Regions from separate parts of the Kosakonia sp. MUSA4 genome, predicted to be linked through region 3. Evidence: predicted binding sites of a transcription regulator. Region 3 holds the regulator's gene; each other region holds the start of a gene.
What was found. Region 3 encodes LexA, which represses DNA repair genes until DNA is damaged. Its sites were predicted from a motif close to TNCTGTATGTACATACAGNA; they were not measured.
Positions count from the first base shown of each region.

Region 1: the regulator LexA is predicted to act here: its motif matches at 3,890-3,909, upstream of dinB (DNA polymerase IV).
Region 2: the regulator LexA is predicted to act here: its motif matches at 3,785-3,804, upstream of C0557_RS14575 (YebG family protein).

Region 1 is NZ_CP025697.1:818,820-825,203, forward strand. Features, by position in the region: gene fadE (acyl-CoA dehydrogenase FadE) at 1-1,168, opposite strand, end outside; gene lpcA (D-sedoheptulose 7-phosphate isomerase) at 1,405-1,986, shown strand; gene C0557_RS03820 (class II glutamine amidotransferase) at 2,100-2,867, shown strand; gene dpaA (peptidoglycan meso-diaminopimelic acid protein amidase) at 2,838-3,575, opposite strand; gene dinB (DNA polymerase IV) at 3,928-4,983, shown strand; gene pepD (cytosol nonspecific dipeptidase) at 5,019-6,384, opposite strand, start outside.
Region 2 is NZ_CP025697.1:3,070,921-3,077,304, forward strand. Features, by position in the region: gene exoX (exodeoxyribonuclease X) at 1-129, shown strand, start outside; gene ptrB (oligopeptidase B) at 126-2,186, opposite strand; gene C0557_RS14565 (tellurite resistance TerB family protein) at 2,270-2,926, opposite strand; gene yebF (protein YebF) at 3,017-3,367, opposite strand; gene C0557_RS14575 (YebG family protein) at 3,431-3,769, opposite strand; gene purT (formate-dependent phosphoribosylglycinamide formyltransferase) at 3,902-5,080, shown strand; gene kdgA (bifunctional 4-hydroxy-2-oxoglutarate aldolase/2-dehydro-3-deoxy-phosphogluconate aldolase) at 5,152-5,793, opposite strand; gene edd (phosphogluconate dehydratase) at 5,831-6,384, opposite strand, start outside.
Region 3 is NZ_CP025697.1:38,417-44,800, reverse strand. Features, by position in the region: gene traF (conjugal transfer protein TraF) at 1-475, opposite strand, end outside; gene zur (zinc uptake transcriptional repressor Zur) at 758-1,273, shown strand; gene C0557_RS00190 (CsbD family protein) at 1,382-1,591, opposite strand; gene dinF (MATE family efflux transporter DinF) at 1,757-3,091, opposite strand; gene lexA (transcriptional repressor LexA) at 3,168-3,782, opposite strand; gene C0557_RS00175 (diacylglycerol kinase) at 3,891-4,259, opposite strand; gene plsB (glycerol-3-phosphate 1-O-acyltransferase PlsB) at 4,392-6,384, shown strand, end outside.

The DNA of each region.
Region 1 (6,384 bases), 780 kb from region 3:
CGACAGATTTCAGGCCGCCGGTGGAGTTAGACGGCAGCGTAATACCGCGACCGACCGACAGACATTCCACCAGCATACGCCAGCCCTGACCGGCCATTTTCGGCCCGCCAATAATGTAATCAATCGGCACAAAGATATCGTCGCCGCGGGTTGGCCCGTTCTGGAACGGAACGTTCAGCGGGAAGTGACGACGGCCGATTTCCACGCCCGGCGTTGATGTCGGGATCAGCGCACAGGTGATGCCTAGCTCTTCTTCGCCGCCCAGCAGTTTTTCCGGATCCGAAAGTTTAAAAGCCAGGCCGAGTACGGTGGCAATCGGTGCCAGCGTGATATAGCGTTTGTTCCAGCTCAGACGCATGCCGAGCACCTGCTCGCCCTGCCATTCGCCCATGCAAACCACGCCGGTATCGGGGATCGCGCCCGCATCGGAACCCGCTTCCGGGCTGGTCAGCGCAAAGCAGGGGATCTCCAGGCCACGCGCCAGGCGCGGCAGATAATGATTTTTTTGCTCTTCCGTGCCGTAGTGTTGCAGCAGTTCGCCAGGGCCTAAAGAGTTCGGCACGCCGACGGTGATGGCAAGAATACCTGAGACGCCGGAGAGTTTTTGCAACACGCGGGACTGCGCATAAGCAGAGAATTCCAGCCCGCCGTACTCTTTCTTGATGATCATCGCGAAGAAGCGGTGCTCTTTTAAGAACGCCCACAGCTCCGGCGGCAGATCGGCCATTTCATGAGTGATCTGGAAATCGTTCGCCATGCGGCAGGCTTCTTCCACCGGGCCGTCGATAAAGGCTTGCTCTTCAGCAGTCAGGCGCGGCTGCGGATAGTTGTGCAGCTTTTTCCAGTCCGGGTTACCGCGAAACAGATCGCCTTCCCACCAGGTCGTACCCGCGTCGATCGCTTCTTTTTCGGTACGCGACATCGGCGGCATCACTTTGCGGAAACCGCGAAATACCGGCGCGGAAATCAGTGCCTTACGCATCGGCGGCAGATTGAACGGCACCAGAATGATCGCCAGCGGCAACAGCACCCAGATGGACCACAGCCCCATAACGCCCAGCGCGGCAGTCCACGCCAGTAAAATCACGCTGCTCAGGAGCAGATTGACCCGGTGATAAAACAGCACACCGAGGAGAACGATTGTTGCGATAAGGCTCAAAATCATCATAAAAAAAAGCTCCCTGTCTTGTAGGAGGTCTGACCACTTGTGATGTTATGGTTGTAGTGGATGAGATTTCTTTTAGCAATGTGTTTACAAAATAATTACAACCTGGTTCACATTGTTGGGGGGATTTTGCGCACGGAAAACGAAAACGCGCAGGTGCCGTGGCTTTAGCTTCTCGCTCCGGATCCTATCCGGTACACTGCGCAGTGTTATTTACATCTATGCTGAAGGATATCCTCATGTACCAGGATCTGATTCGTAACGAACTGAACGAAGCGGCGGAAACGCTGGCGAATTTCTTGAAAGATGAAGCCAATATTCACGCGATTCAGCGCGCGGCGGTGCTGTTGGCGGACAGTTTCAAAGCGGGTGGTAAAGTGTTGTCCTGCGGTAACGGCGGTTCTCACTGCGATGCCATGCATTTTGCGGAAGAGTTAACTGGTCGCTACCGTGAAAACCGTCCTGGCTATCCGGCGATTGCTATCTCCGACGTCAGCCATCTCTCCTGCGTAAGCAACGACTTCGGTTACGACTATGTCTTCTCCCGCTATGTGGAAGCCGTGGGTCGTGAAGGCGACGTGCTGCTGGGCATTTCCACTTCCGGCAACTCCGGCAACGTGATCAAAGCAGTGGCGGCAGCGCGTGAGAAGGGGATGAAAGTCATCACCCTGACCGGTAAAGATGGCGGCAAGATGGCGGGTACCGCGGATGTTGAAATTCGTGTGCCGCATTTTGGTTATGCTGATCGTATTCAGGAGATCCATATCAAAGTGATTCATATCCTGATTCAGCTGATCGAAAAAGAGATGGTTAAGGCGTAGGGAAGGCTATTTTATTTGCCATTTTGAACCTGGGCAGTGCTCCGCGCTGTCCGTGTTCAAACTGGCTGCAACAATTACGCCTTCCCAGAATTAAGGCGTTTTTGGGGGTGAGTATGTGCGAACTGCTCGGTATGAGCGCCAATGTGCCGACCGATATCTGTTTTAGTTTTACCGGGCTTGTCCAGCGCGGTGGTGGAACCGGGCCGCATAAAGACGGCTGGGGCATCACTTTTTATGAGGGCAAGGGCTGTCGCACGTTCAAAGATCCGCAACCGAGTTTTAACTCTCCGATCGCGAAGCTGGTGCAGGACTATCCGATCAAGTCCCGCTCGGTAGTGGCGCATATTCGCCAGGCTAACCGTGGCGAAGTGGCGCTGGAAAATACCCATCCGTTCACCCGCGAGCTGTGGGGGCGCAACTGGACTTACGCACACAACGGTCAGTTGAGCGGCTATAAGTCGCTGGAGACCGGCAATTTTCGCCCGGTTGGCGAAACCGACAGTGAAAAAGCGTTCTGCTGGTTGCTGCATAAGCTTACGGAACGTTATCCGCGTACGCCGGGCAATATGACGGCGGTGTTTAAGTACATTGCCTCGCTGGCAACGCAACTGCGCGAGAAGGGCGTTTTCAATATGTTGTTATCGGACGGGCGCTACGTGATGGCGTTCTGCTCGACAAATCTGTTCTGGATCACCCGCCGTGCGCCGTTTGGCGTGGCGAAACTGCTGGATCAGGACGTTGAGATTGATTTTCAGCGGGAAACCACACCGAACGATGTGGTTACCGTGATTGCCACCCAGCCGTTAACCGGCAACGAAACCTGGCAAAAGATTATGCCAGGCGAGTGGGCGTTATTTTGTCTGGGGGAGCGTGTAGTTTGACGCCAGCTGTGGCTGAACGGCGGTGTTCAGCGGCTTGTTGACGACATAGCGACCATCCACAACCGAGACAACCGGCGGCTGGTGGGTGGTGGCAAAATAGTCGTAACCCGGCTTCAGCTGTTTCCAGAAATCCGCATAGGTCGAATATTTGTGACGCAGCATATTGGCGTCGGTCATGCGGAACGGATAGATGCTCAGTTGCACGTTCGGCTGCCCAAAGACCAGCGCGGCGGTCACAAACTGGAAGATCTCATCAATGTTCGAATCCGTCATGGCATAGCAGCCAATCGAGACGCAGGCGCCGTGGATCATCAGGTACTTGCCTTCGTAGCCGTGGGCGCGGTCATAGGTATTCGGAAAACCAATGTTGATCGCTTTGTAGAAGCGGCTGTCCGGCTTCAACTGATTACGTTGAATGGAGTAAAACCCTTCCGGGCTTTTAAAATCGCCCTGGCGCTGTTTCGGGCCCAGACCGCCGGAGTAATTGCAGATTTTATAGCTGTCGAGCAGTTGGTATTGCTCGCCCATTTTGACGTAGAGATCAAGGGTACGCTCTTCTTTGAAGATTTGGATATAAACCGGCGACCCCATTAACTGCTGCTTATATTCTTTGCTTACCGGCGTAATCGAACTGTTGCTGCCCATTAAGCCAGCGAACGAGACGCACGGGATCAGAAGCATCGCAATAAATAATGCGATTTTGCGCATACAACTTGTTTCCTTGATAAAGCGAATACCACATTGCCAGGACGGCAAAAGATGCCCAAAATTCAGACTAATCTGTTTCGGAGCGCCCACATTAGCATTACGGCATTTTTTCGCAAGCCAGAATAGAGTTCATCCTTCACGCTTCATCTTTTTTTGGCGATATTTCCACCATTGCGCAAATTGTGTTCTGTTTTGCGTTTCAAACACCTGGCCGTTTAGCTGGTGGTTATTATGAAACTAAAACGGCAGAAGTAACTATCAAATTACCCTCTTTTCGGCGGTTTTACGCACTGGCTTCTCATTTCAATGGAATATGCTGTATACTTATCCAGTGTTCTGTGAGGGCGTACGCATGCGCAAAATCATACATGTCGATATGGATTGCTTTTTCGCGGCGGTCGAGATGCGCGATAACCCCGCCCTGCGCGACATCCCCCTTGCCATTGGCGGCAGCCGCGTTAAGCGTGGCGTTATCAGCACCGCCAATTATCCGGCGCGTAAATTTGGCGTGCGCAGCGCAATGCCCACGGCAATGGCGCTGAAACTTTGTCCTCACCTCACTCTGCTGCCCGGCCGTTTTGATGCTTATAAAGAAGCGTCAAATCAGATCCGTGAGATCTTTTCCCGCTACACGACGTTGATTGAACCGCTTTCGCTGGATGAAGCCTATCTGGATGTTACTGACAGCCCGCACTGCCACGGCTCAGCGACGCTGATGGCGCAGGAGATCCGCCAGACTATTTTTAATGAAACGCAGCTGACGGCTTCGGCGGGCGTGGCGCCGGTAAAGTTTCTCGCCAAAATTGCCTCCGATCTTAATAAACCCAACGGCCAGTACGTGATCACGCCAGCGGACGTTCCGCAATTTCTCCGCACGCTGCCGCTAAGCAAGATCCCGGGCGTCGGCAAAGTGTCGGCGGCAAAACTGGAGACGCTGGGGCTGCGCACCTGTGAAGACGTGCAGCGCAGCGATCTGGCGATGCTGCTTAAACGCTTTGGTAAATTTGGCCGTATTTTGTGGGAGCGCAGCCAGGGCATTGATGAGCGGGAAATCAGTAGCGAGCGGTTACGTAAATCCGTCGGCGTGGAGCGCACGCTGGCAGACGATATTCACCACTGGGAAGAGTGCGAAGCGATTATTGAGCATTTATACCCGGAGCTGGAGCGACGGCTGGCAAAAGTGAAGCCGGATTTGCTGATTGCCCGCCAGGGCGTAAAGCTGAAGTTTAATGATTTTCAGCTCACCACCCAGGAACATGTCTGGCCGCGCTTAAATAAAGAGGATCTGTTGGCAACGGCGCGGAAAACGTGGGATGAGCGTCGCGGCGGGCGCGGTGTACGGCTGGTAGGGCTGCATGTGACGTTGCTGGATCCACAACTGGAGCGGCAACTGGTGCTGGGGTTATAAGTGAATGTCCGCGCCGGGCGGCGCGGACAGCGGGCTTATTTCGCCGGAATAGCTTTCAGTAGCTCGGTCAGCAGTGTCCAGTAGTGGCCCACGCTTTCGATATGCACCTGCTCATCCGGAGAGTGCGGGCCGGTAATGGTTGGCCCAATGGAGACCATGTCCATGTTCGGGTACGGTTTTTTGAACAGACCGCACTCCAGACCTGCGTGGATCACCTGAATGTTCGGCGTTTTGTTGAACAAACGCTGATAAGTCTCACGCACCAGTGCCATGACCGGCGAATGCGCGTCTGGCTGCCAGCCCGGGTAGCCGCCTTTCGGCGCTGTTTTCGCGCCAGCCAGCGCTCCCAGCGATTCCAGCATGCTCACCACGTAATCTTTACCGCTATCGACCAGCGAACGGATCAGGCAGATGATTTCCGCGCTGTCGTCCTGCAGGGTAACCACACCGACGTTCAGCGAGGTTTCAACCACGCCTTTTGCCACGTCGGAGTTACGAATGACGCCGTTTGGCGTGGCGTTCAGCAGGCGAACAAACGTGTCGCGGGAAGCGGTGGTCAGCGCGGCTTTGTCGCTGCTTGCGCTTTCCAGCAGCACCACCAGGTTCTTCTCTTTCATCTCCAGCTCGTTTTTCAGGATTGCCTGATACGTGCCGGCCAGCGTTTTGAGCTGCGCGGCGTTAGTGGCCGGAACAGCAACTACGGCAATCGCTTCGCGCGGGATCGCGTTGCGCAGGGTACCGCCGGTGAAATCGAGCAGACGCAGATCCAGTTCCGCCGCGTGCCCGGCCAGGAAGCGCGCCAGCAGTTTGTTGGCGTTGCCCAGACCGACATGAATTTCCGCGCCGGAGTGGCCGCCTTTCAGGCCTTTCAGCGTCAGTTTGAAGGTTTCATAACCGGCCGGTACGGCTTCGCGGGTCAGCGGCAGGGTGGTGATAAAATCGATCCCGCCCGCGCAGCCCATGTAGATTTCACCTTCTTCTTCAGAGTCGGTATTAATCAGAATGTCTGCCTGCAACCAGTTGGCCTGCAAACCAAACGCGCCGTCCATACCCGCTTCTTCGGTCATGGTCAGCAGCACTTCCAGCGGGCCATGTTCTACGGTGGAATCGGCCAGCACGGCCAGCGCCGAGGCCATACCGATGCCGTTATCCGCGCCGAGCGTGGTGCCGCGCGCTTTAACCCATTCGCCATCGATATAAGGGCGAATCGGATCGGTGGTGAAGTCGTGAACGGTGTCGTTGTTTTTCTGCGGCACCATGTCCAGGTGCGCCTGCAATACGACCGGCTTGCGATTTTCCATGCCGGCGGTGGCCGGTTTGCGGATCAGAATGTTACCTGCCTGGTCGCGCTCTGCGTGGAGACCTTTTTCCTTCGCCCAGCCCATAATATGTTCGGCGAGT
Region 2 (6,384 bases), 2.7 Mb from region 3:
TACCGCGGCAAAGCAGTGTCTGAGATTGCCGACCGCGATCCGGGTTATCTGCGCTGGCTGTTCAATAACCTGGAGCGCATGAGCCCGGAACTGCGACTGACGTTAAAGCACTATCTCGGCGACGATTAATGTACCCCGTGTCCGGGTAAGGTGCCCTGCGTCAGGGCAATCAGGAAAGCATACTCCAGCGCTACGCCTTCATAGGATTTAAAACGTCCGGATTTCCCTCCGTGTCCGGAATCCATATCGGTACAGAGCAGCAGCAGGTTATTGTCCGTTTTGTACTCGCGCAGTTTTGCCACCCACTTCGCCGGTTCCCAGTACTGCACCTGCGAATCATGCAGCCCGGTCGTTACCAGCATGTGCGGGTAATCGTGGGCCTCGACGTTGTCATAAGGGCTGTAGCCCTTGATGTAGTGATAGTAGGTTTCATCCTGCGGATTCCCCCACTCTTCAAACTCACCGGTGGTCAGCGGAATAGATTCATCCAGCATGGTGGTCACGACATCGACAAAGGGCACCTGGGCAATCACACCATGAAATAGCGAGGGACGCTGATTGATGACTGCGCCTATCAGCATACCGCCAGCGCTTCCCCCCATGCCGTAGCAGAAGAGCGGCGAACCATATCCCTGCGCCAGCAGCGAATCGGTGACATCAATAAAATCATTGAAGGTATTTTTCTTGTTGAGGAATTTTCCCTCTTCATACCACGATTGCCCCAGCTCACCGCCGCCGCGTACGTGGGCAATGGCAAACACAAAGCCCCGATCGAGCAGGCTCAGGCGGCTGCTGCTAAAGTCGGCATCCATGCTGGCGCCATAAGATCCATATCCGTAGACCAGCAGCGGATTTTCACCTTTGCGAAATAAGGTGTGGTTATAAACCAGCGAGACCGGGACTTCGACGCCATCTCTGGCGTGGATCCACAGGTGTTCACTGCGGTAGTGGCTGGCATCGAAACCCGCGACTTCAACCTGCTTCAGCACGCGCCGCTCGCCGGTATCCATATCCAGTTCAAAAAGCGTGTCCGGCGTGGTCATCGACGAGTAGCCGTAGCGTAAACGCGAGGTTTCTGGTTCCGGGTTATACGCCAACCAGGTGACATATGCCGGATCGTCAAACGCAATGCCCACCACTTCCCGCGTCTTACGGTTGATCTGCCGCAGGCTGGTTAAGCCGCGCTGCCGCTCCTCAACCACCAGCCAGTCGCTGAAGAGCGTAAACCCTTCCAGCATCACCTGTTCGCGCGCCGGGATCAGCACTTCCCAGCGCCTTTCATCGCGCACTTTGGTGCGATACAGGCCAAAGTTTTTGCCTTCGCGGTTAGAACGCAGGTAGAAAGTGTGCTGGAAATGGTCAAGGTTGTACTCATGCTCTTTGCGTCTTGGCAAAAAACAGAGCGGCTGCGCATCCGGTAGCTCTGCGTCGAGAAGCAGCACTTCACTGGTGGTCGCGCTGGAAAGGTGGATTGTAATGTAGTGCTGCGAGGTCGTTTTGCCTAAACCGACATAGAAGGTCTCATCCTGCTCTTCGTACACCAGCTCATCCTGCTGCGCCGGTTCTCCGACGGTGTGCCGCCACACCTGATACGGCAACAGCGTGGTTGCATGCTTGCGCACATAGTAGAGCGTTTCGGAGTCATTAACCCAGACAAAATCCGGTGAGACGTTATCCAGCACTTCCGGGTACCAGTTGCCGGTTTCAAGGTTACGAAAACGCAAACCATACTGGCGGCGCGATAAAAAATCTTCGGCTATCGCCATGATGGCGTTGTCTGGCGAAACTTCCAGGCCGCCGAGCGTATAGAATTCGCTGTGTGATGCGCGCTGGTTGGCATCCAGCAGCACCGTCCACTCATCCCACTCTGCGCTCAGCACCGACTGACGCTGGTAGATTGCATACTCATTACCGGGTTCGTAAATGTGCCGATAGCGATAACCATTTCTGACATAGGGCGCAGAAACTTCACGTTGCGGTATGCGTGAGATGATCTCCTGCAGCACCTCATCCTGTAACGCCTGTTGCGACGCCATCATTTTGCGGCCGTAATCATTTTCCTGATGCAGATAGTCAAGCACCTCTGGCTGCGAGCGGGTGTCGTCCCGCAGCCAGTAATAGTTATCAACGCGCGTATCGCCATGCGTGGTGATAGCGTGTGGGATCTGTTTTGCTTTCGGCGACATAGTATTGATCTTTTTTGTTTAACACTCTTGTAAGGTTGGCAAAACCCGCGCGTGATGCAAGCGAAACCACACTGTAATCAGAATCAAGCGGTAAGTTTTTGCTGCTTTATATCCTCTTCTATCTCCTCACGAACTGCCTGCGGGATCTGTAACGCATCTCCCAATGCATTCAGATAGCTACGTTCCATAAAGTGATCGATATCAATGACGGCGCAGCTGAGATACCAGAGTTCCAGCGCCTCTTCTTCATTCTGTACGCCCTGCGCCAGACGCGCGGGATCCAGCGGTTGTTCGATCGCCTGCGCAACCAGCCGCCGACCCTGTTCTTCCACCCCGGCGTCACGAAGCTGCTGCTCGATAGCGGCTCGTTCTTTATCGTCGATATGACCATCGCTCTTCGCCGCAAAAACCAGGGCCAGGATCAGGCGCTCCGTGCGCACATCCAGCGGAGATTGCTGCTGCCCGTACTGCGGTTCTCCCTGATGCGCGTTGCGGATACGGTCTTTGTATTTATTCCACAGCACCGTACCAGCGACCGCGCCGCCGCCAACCAGCAGTGCGCTGGTACCGTATTTAGCAAGAAATTTACGTGAGGATTTACTGGCAACAAGCAGCCCGGCAAGACCACCCAGAGCACCCGGCGCCAGCAGGTTATGTAATCTCTGCTCGCCCGAAGATGAGGGATCCGTATTATCTTTCGAACCCAGCAACGACTGTATTTGATTCAACCAACTCATAATGCCCTCGCTTATCAATGTGTGGTTGACCAGAGTAAGCGAGGGGGATGTCAGGAAGTGTCTGTCGCGGCAAAAGATGAGAAAATTATCGCGTTACGGCTGCGGCTGGTACTCTGCCGTACCCGCTTTGCAATCAACGGCCACGCGGTAGTGAATATCCATACTTTTACCGCGAACCGTGAGCGGTACCGTCCATTGATCACCCTTGCCGACGATCTCTTTCGGATTCACCCAGGCGACCGGATCGGCCTGCCCCAGTTTTTTCTGATCGTCTGCCCAGCGCACAATGCGATTTTGCAGATAGTCACGCTTAACGCTGGCCGCGATCCCATCGGCATCAAGGCCTTCACAAGAAGGAAACTTTACCGCTTTATCCGTTGCAGCGTGCGCCATGGTACTGCCTGCCAGCAAAAGCAGACCTGTAAAAACTCCTGCTATTTTCATGCTTATCTCCAGGTACTGACTTGTCCAGTCAAAAGCATGGTACAAATTGCTGGCAGTGCAAGATCAGGCCACTTTCGCGCGCTTCTGCGCGCTTTTAATATCCACTGCGTCTGTCGGTTCAGCATCATCAGAAGCAGCCGCTGCGGCAGGTTCTTCCGCTTCAGCGCCTGGCAATTTGCCGGATTTCAGAATACCGCTCAGCGCGTCTTTCTGTTCGGCAAGCCACAGCGCCATTTGGTCGCGCATCTCATCTTCCAGCGCTACCGGGCCGGTACCTAACCAGTCGCCCAGCACTTCCGCCAGATCGAGCATTTTATCGTAAGCATCAGCTTCCTTTTTGCTGGCAAAAGACATTTTTTCCTCACCTTCACGAATGACTACGTATTTAACTTCTACCGCCATGATGCAGCCTCATTCAACTGTGTATTTATACAGTATAATAGCGCGATGAAAAAAGCATCGCAAGGGATAAAAGACAGACGCAAACGTTTTCGTTTATACTGCGCCCAGTTTTTTTTCCAACGGTATGATGCTATGACTCTTTTAGGTACTGCGCTGCGCCCGGCAGCAACTCGCGTTATGTTACTCGGCTCTGGCGAACTGGGTAAGGAAGTAGCCATTGAATGTCAACGATTGGGCATTGAAGTGATTGCAGTTGATCGTTACGCCGATGCGCCGGCTATGCATGTGGCGCACCGTTCACATGTGATCAATATGCTTGATGGTGATGCGTTGAAGGCGCTGGTCGCACAAGAAAAACCGCATTTTATCGTGCCAGAAATCGAAGCTATCGCCACCGACACACTGCTGGAACTGGAAGCGCAAGGTCAGCATGTGGTGCCCTGCGCACGTGCCACAAAATTGACCATGAACCGTGAAGGCATTCGTCGCCTGGCGGCGGAAGAGTTGCAGTTACCGACATCCAGCTACCGCTTTGCCGACAGTGAAGCGGCTTTTCGCGATGCCGTCGCTGAGATTGGTTTGCCGTGTATTGTCAAACCCGTGATGAGCTCCTCCGGTAAAGGCCAGAGCTTTATTAAAAGCGCAGAGCAACTGACGAAAGCCTGGGAGTACGCCCAACAGGGTGGCCGCGCGGGTGCCGGACGGGTGATTGTCGAAGGCGTGGTTAACTTTGATTTTGAAATCACGCTTCTGACCATCAGCGCCGTTGATGGCGTCCATTTTTGCGCGCCGGTCGGCCACCGCCAGGAAGACGGTGATTATCGCGAATCCTGGCAGCCGCAGCAGATGTCGCCGCTGGCGCTGGAGCGCGCGCAGGCGATTGCCAGCAAAACCGTGCTGGCGCTGGGCGGCTATGGGCTGTTCGGCGTTGAGCTGTTCGTTTGCGGCGATGAAGTGATTTTCAGCGAAGTCTCGCCTCGCCCGCATGATACCGGGATGGTGACGCTGATTTCCCAGGATCTCTCGGAGTTCGCGCTGCATGTCCGTGCTTTCCTCGGTTTACCGATTGGCGACATCCGCCAGTACGGCCCGGCAGCTTCGGCCGTGATCCTGCCGCGTCTGAGCAGCCAGAATGTAACCTTCGATAACGTGCAAAATGCGCTCGCCGCCGGCGTGCAACTGCGTCTTTTTGGGAAACCTGAAATCGACGGCTCTCGCCGCATGGGCGTTGCGCTGGCCGTGGCTGAAAGTGTCGAAACGGCTGTAGAACGCGCGGTTGCCGCTGCGGCGGCAGTTCAGGTTAAGGGCTAAAAAAAAGCCCGGAGGCGCTCATCGCCTGCCGGGATTTTTTGCACAAGGCGGGTAAACACCCGCCCGCGAGATTACTGTTTCGCGCCTTCTACCGCTTCGCGCGCCAGTTTGGTGATGCGATCGTAATCACCCGCTTCCAGCGCATCTGCCGGAACCAGCCAGGAACCGCCGATGCACAGCACGCTTTTCAGCGCCAGGTAATCACGGTAGTTAGCCGGGGAGATCCCGCCAGTCGGGCAGAAACGAACCTGAGAGAACGGACCCGCAATCGCCTGCAACGCTTTAGTACCGCCGTTGGCTTCTGCCGGGAAGAATTTGAACTCTTTCAGACCGTAGTCCATGCCCAGCATCAATTCAGAAACGGTGCTGATGCCCGGGATCAGCGGGATAGTACCTTCGGTCGCAGCTTTCAGCAGCGGCTCGGTCAGACCCGGGCTGATAGCGAACTGCGCGCCAGCAGCGGTGACTTCCGCCAGCTGCTGCGGGTTCAGTACCGTACCGGCACCGATAATTGCGTCGGGCACTTCTTTTGCGATAGCGCGGATAGCATCCATCGCACAAGCCGTACGCAGGGTGACTTCCAGTACGCGAACGCCACCGGCGACCAGCGCTTTTGCCATCGGCACAGCGTGTTCCAGTTTGTTCACTACAATCACCGGCACTACCGGACCTGTTTTCAGAATTGCTTCTGCACTCGTTTTCCAGTTTTTCATCAGAGTTTTTCTCTCGCCAGAACTAAATCTTATCGTCTTAAAAAGTGATACAGGTTGCGCCCTGCTCCGCACCGGAGAGTTTCTCCCGCAGCGCGCCGAACAATTCGCGGCCTGTGCCCACGCGCATCGCGCTCAGGTCAGGAATATGCGGCTGACGTGCGGCAAGTTCGTTGTCATCAACCAGCAGCGTTAACTCGCCTGTCTGCCCGTTAACCCGGATAATATCGCCATCACGCACTTTCGCCAGCAATCCGCCATCGTATGCTTCTGGGGTAACGTGGATCGCCGACGGCACTTTACCTGATGCGCCTGACAGCCGTCCATCGGTAACTAGTGCGATTTTGAAACGGCGGTCCAATAATACACCAAGTGGCGGCATGAGTTTATGTAATTCTGGCATACCGTTCGCTTTTGGCCCTTGATGACGGACAACCACCACGCAATCACGGTCCAGCAGGCCTGCTTCGAAGGCCGGTAAAACATCATGCTGGCTTTCAAAAATCACCGCTGGCGCTTCAATAACCTGATTTTCGACCGGCACTGCTGAGGTTTTCATCACCGCACGCCCCAGATTGCCGCTCAGCACTTTGG
Region 3 (6,384 bases):
CCACGGAAAGGACATCGTTGGGAATGCTTACCGCGATGCCGGCGGCAGCTTTGGCCTGCGCTGTTTTCCCTCTCAGAAACTCCAGCTCGTTCGCCAAATCGCCTGCGGCACCCTGAAATTGCCTTACCGTACCGAGCGGATTAGCAATAATTTCCGCAGCGGTGAGGTTATCAATAACATTTTTGTAGCCATCGATTTTGTCATTGATGTTGTCGATCTCGTCGCGCAGATTATCTTTGTCGCTAATTTGCGCCTGTACGCTCGGCAGGATGACGGTAATATCATCATCGGGTTTTGCTTTTGCTAACAGTGCCGGGTTGATTAATGGCCCGCTGCCATAGTTCGCGGATGCAACGCCCGTTCCCCCCATTGCATCATTACGAGCTTCTGCCCAGGTATTTGCTGCTCCTGCCTGATTTGCCACAAAAAAGGAGACAGCGATCGCGACCAGCGAAAGTTTACGTTTTTTTTCCACAGTATGCGTCTCGTAGCCAGATGAGTTTTAAGCCTGTAAGTATTCGCACAAACAGGAATGCACTATTGCTGTGAATAACGTAAGAAAATGGAGCTAAATTGCCGGGATACCCGTAAGCACCCGGACATTATTGTTTTAAGTGACGACCATCACTATTTATAGATGACGGAGTCCATTTCGGGAAGCGATCCAGAGAAATGGAGATTACTGGCCGCGATCTCGGCGTTTTCGACAGGACATGGTAAAGTGTATGGCTTGTATTTCCCCAACCGGAGAGCGCCGATGGATAAGACCACTTCGCAAGAGATGTTAGCGCAGGCTGAAAAGCTGTGCGTGCAGCGCAACGTGCGCCTGACTCCCCAGCGTCTTGAAGTGTTGAGATTACTCAGCCTGCAACAAAGCGCCATCAGCGCGTACGATCTGCTCGATCTGCTGCGTGAAAGCGAACCGCAGGCCAAGCCGCCGACGGTGTACCGCGCTCTTGATTTCCTGCTAGAACAAGGGTTCGTACATAAAGTCGAATCAACAAACAGCTACGTGTTATGCCACCTTTTTGACCAGCCGACGCACACGTCCGCGATGTTTATCTGCGATCGCTGCGGTTCAGTAAAGGAAGAGCAGGCGGAAGGCGTGGAAGATATTATGCATGCGCTGGCGGCAAAGATGGGTTTTGCCCTGCGGCATAATGTGATTGAAGCTCACGGTTTATGTGCAGACTGTGTCGAAGTGGAGTCCTGCCGTCATCACGACCATTGCCACCATGACCACACCGTTCAGGTGAAGAAAAAGCCACGTTAATCTTTGTTCGAGCAAGACGGTAGCTAAAACAGCTGGAGGGGTGGTACGTCCTTGTACCTTCGGGCAGGGTAGCCTGTAGAGGGTTAGCACATTGAGGGGATGTGCAGGCTACCAGCGGTAGTCATTACGCGTTTCCCAATCTGTAACTTCTTTCTCCGCCTGATCTTTGGCATAACCGTAACGTTCCTGGATTTTACCCACCAGCTGGTCACGTTTACCTTCGATGATGGTCATATCATCATCGGTCAGTTTGCCCCATTTTTCTTTAACAGTGCCTTTGAACTGTTTCCAGTTACCGCCGACTTCGTCTTTATTCATCGTTGACTCCTTATCGTTCGGTTAAATAGATAATCGTTCTGCTGAACGTACTGATTATTGTAGTTAAGGATTCCGGCAATCGATTTTTATTCGGAATCTTTAACCGTCACGATGGTTAAAAACAGCATAAGCGAGGCGAGGAAACAGGCAAAAAAACTGGCAATATCAGGAAGGATTCACATCGGAAAACCAGCTGCCGTTACGCCAGTGGCGACGCCACAGCCAGGCAAGCGTAAGCCCGCGCAGGGCGAGAAAGACGGTCAGCGACAGCCATAAACCGTGATTGCCCAGCACCGGAACCGTCAGCAGCGTAACAGCGAACCCGGCGGCGGCAATCGCCATACTGTTACGCATCTCCGCTGCGCGCGTGGCACCGACAAACATGCCATCCAGCAAGTAGCACCACACGCCCACCAGCGGCAGAATCACCTGCCAGAACAGGTAATGCCCGGCGAGCGTCTGCAGGGCAGGAAGCGAAGTCAGCAAGGCAATAATGTCATCACCTGCCAGCGCATAAATCGCCGCAAAGAACAGCGCCACCAGCCCGGCCTGGCGGCATGCCGCTCGCCAGACGTCCATCAACTGGCTGCCATCGCGCGCGCCATAGGCCTGCCCGGAGTGCGCTTCGACCGCATAGGCAAAACCATCCAGCGCGTACGCGGTAAAGGTGAGAAACATCATCAGCACCGCGTTAGCGGCAACCGTCTCACCGCCAAGACGGGCGCCCAGCACGGTGATTGAGCCAAAGCAGAGCTGCAAAAGCAGTGAGCGCAGCATGATATCGCGGTTAAGCGCTAATAAGCGCCGCATACCGCCGCGCCAGGCATTTTTCAGCGCTGGCAGGGTGATACCGCGCATTACCAACACGCGGTGCACCATCAGCAGGCCGATGGCGAAAGTCGCATACTCAGCCACAACGGTGGCGAGCGCAGCGCCCTGCACATTCATGTGCAGGCCCATCACCAGCCACAGGTCGAGCACAATGTTGAGGAGATTCCCCACTACCAGCAGGATCACCGGCGCACGGGCATACTGCACACCCAGTAACCAGCCGAGCAACACCAGATTTCCCAACGACGCTGGCGCACTCAGCCAGCGAATATCGAGAAAGCGCCGCGCCTGCTCCAGCACGGCTTCGCTCCCGCCGGTAATGTGCAGCGCCAGATCGATGAGCGGCGTACGCAGCAGCATAATTAACACACCTGCCGACAGCGCCAATAGCAGCGGCTGTACCAGCGCGCGCGCCAGCGCAGGTGCGTTTTTCGCACCAAACGCCTGTGCCGTAAGACCGGTGGTGCTCATCCGCAAAAACAGCAGCAGCATAAACAAAAAGCTGGTTGCCGTTGCGCCGATCGCCACGCCGCCGAGGTAAACAGGACTATCCAGGTGCCCGACCACGGCGGTATCCACCAGCCCCAGTAACGGAACAGTGATATTGGAGAAGATCATGGGCAGCGCAAGCCGCCACAGTGCTCTGTCAGATGCGTTCAGCAACGGCATGGCAATGTCGAATCAACGGGGAAAATCGTATTACGCAGCGCCACGGTGTTTTGTGTCGCTGCGAAAAGAACAGGCGTTAGAGCCAGGTACCATTACGGATGACGCCAACCGCCAGCCCTTCAATGGTGAAGTTTTGATCGCGCAGATCGACGACGATCGGGGAAAACTCGCTGTTTTCCGGCAGCAATTCGACGGTGTTACCCTGTTTTTTCAGACGTTTCACGGTAACTTCATCATCAATACGTGCGACGACCACCTGGCCGTTACGCACGTCCTGCGTTTTATGCACTGCGAGCAGGTCGCCGTCCATAATACCGATGTCTTTCATCGACATACCGCTAACGCGCAGCAGGAAATCCGCATGAGGTTTGAAGAGATCGGGATCGACCTGGTAGTGACCCTCGATATGCTGTTGCGCCAGCAGCGGTTCACCCGCAGCAACGCGACCAATCAGCGGTAAACCGATATCCTCTTCTTCTTCCAGCAGCAGACGCAGACCACGCGATGCGCCGGAGACGATTTCGATAACCCCTTTACGTGCAAGCGCTTTCAGGTGTTCTTCAGCCGCATTTGGGGAACGGAACCCCAATTGCTGTGCGATTTCCGCACGCGTTGGTGGCATACCGGTTTGAGTGATCCGATCGCGGATGAGATCGAACACCTCTTGCTGCCTGGCCGTTAATGCTTTCATCCCGCCCCCTGGGTGTATATACAGTTATGCTGTGAGTATATACAGTCAAAGGCGATTTTGGAACCAAATTTAAGCAAAAAACCAGGGTGTTATCGATTTCTGGAAGCGTTATCGAAAATGCGACCAGAGAAGCGAGATCCAGGTAAACAGCGCCAGCAGGATCGACATCAGCACTGCCGCCGATCCCATATCCTTCGCCCGACCGGAAAGTTCGTGAAATTCAGAACCAATTCGGTCTACGACAGCTTCAATTGCACTATTTAGGATTTCAACAATCATTACTAGCGACACCGAGCTAATCAGCAGCACCCGAGTGACCGTGTCAATGTCCAGCCAGCAAGCAATAATGATAGCGAAAACAACGGCTACCAGCTCCTGGCGGAAAGCGGCTTCATTGATCCATGCAGCGCGAACGCCCTTCCATGAGTAACCTGCTGCTTTAATGATTCGGGTAATTCCGGTGGTATTATTGGCCATGAAAAGAACCTTTTTATGTAATAAACGTCAATGTCTACATCAGCGTACTGAGGTACAACAGAAATTACGTGCGCTTTCTGATATTCTTGCGGCGCAATGGCACTATTATTAACCAGAGGCTTTTCATCTTTTATGTCCGGTTGGCCACGAATTTACTACAAATTACTGAATTTACCATTAAGTGTACTGGTAAAGAGTAAATCGATACCTGCAGAACCTGCACAGGAACTGGGTCTCGATACTTCACGTCCTATTATGTACGTGCTGCCTTATAACTCTAAGGCAGATTTGATGACATTACGCGCTCAGTGTCTGGCGCACGAACTGCCCGATCCCCTGGAACCCCTGGAAATCGACGGCGTATTGCTGCCGCGTTTCGTGTTCATTCATGGCGGTCCGCGCGTGTTTACCTATTACACGCCGAAAGAAGAGTCCATCAAACTGTTCCACGACTACCTGGATTTACACCGCAGCCATCCGGATCTGGATGTGCAAATGGTTCCGGTATCGGTAATGTTTGGCCGCTCGCCAGGGCGTGAGAAAGGCGAGATTAATCCGCCGCTGCGCATGCTGAACGGCATCCAGAAATTCTTCGCTATCTCCTGGCTCGGCCGCGATAGCTTTGTGCGCTTCTCGCCGCCCGTCTCCCTGCGCCGCATGGCGACCGAGCACGGCACCGATAAAATTATCGCGCAGAAACTGGCGCGCGTGGCGCGTATGCACTTCGCGCGACAGCGTCTGGCCGCCGTTGGGCCGCGTCTGCCGGCGCGTCAGGATCTGTTCAATAAACTGCTCTCTTCTAAAGCGATTGCCCGTGCGGTCGAAGACGAAGCGCGCAGCAAAAAAATCTCTCACGACAAAGCGCAGCAAAACGCTATCGCGCTGATGGAAGAGATTGCCGCCAACTTCTCGTACGAGATGATCCGTCTGACCGACCGTATCCTCGGTTTTACCTGGAACCGTCTCTATCAGGGGATCAACGTGCACAACGCCGAACGCGTGCGCCAGCTTGCGCACGACGGCCACGAGATTGTCTATGTGCCCTGCCACCGCAGCCACATGGACTATCTGCTGCTCTCGTATGTGCTCTATCACCAGGGGCTGGTGCCGCCGCACATTGCCGCAGGCATCAACCTGAACTTCTGGCCCGCCGGGCCGATTTTCCGCCGCCTGGGCGCCTTCTTTATTCGCCGTACCTTTAAAGGCAACAAACTCTACTCCACCGTGTTCCGCGAATATCTGGGCGAACTGTTCAGCCGCGGTTATTCGGTCGAGTATTTCGTCGAGGGCGGTCGTTCACGTACCGGGCGTTTGCTGGACCCGAAAACCGGTACGCTGTCGATGACCATTCAGGCGATGCTGCGCGGCGGTACACGCCCCATCACGCTGGTGCCGATTTATATCGGTTATGAACATGTGATGGAGGTCGGTACCTATGCGAAAGAGCTGCGCGGCGCAACCAAAGAGAAAGAGAGCCTGCTGCAGATGGTGCGCGGGCTGAGCAAGCTGCGTAACCTGGGGCAAGGTTATGTGAACTTCGGTGAACCCATTCCGCTGATGAACTACCTGAACCATCACGTTCCGGAGTGGCGCGAATCTATCGATCCAATCGAAGCGATTCGCCCGGCATGGCTGACGCCGACGGTGAATAACATTGCCGCCGATTTGATGGTTCGCATTAACAATGCCGGTGCGGCCAACGCCATGAACCTGTGCTGTACAGCACTGCTGGCATCGCGCCAGCGTTCGTTGACGCGCGAGCAGTTAACCGAACAAATCAGTTGCTACCTCGAACTGATGCGCAATGTGCCTTACTCGCCGGATTCAACAACGCCTGCCGCCAGCGCGGACGCGCTTATCGACCACGCGTTGCAGATGAACAAGTTCGAAGTCGAGAAAGACACCATCGGCGATATCATTATTCTGCCGCGCGAGCAGGCAGTGTTGATGACCTATTACCGCAACAACATCGCCCATATGCTGATGCTGCCGTCGCTGATGGCGGCGATCGTGACCCAACATCGCGCCATCTCCCGTAGCGATATTCTGCGCCACGTTGAGCTGCTTTATCCGCTGCTGAAAGCCGAGCTGTTCCTGCGCTGGGAAAAAGCCGAGCTGGCGGAAG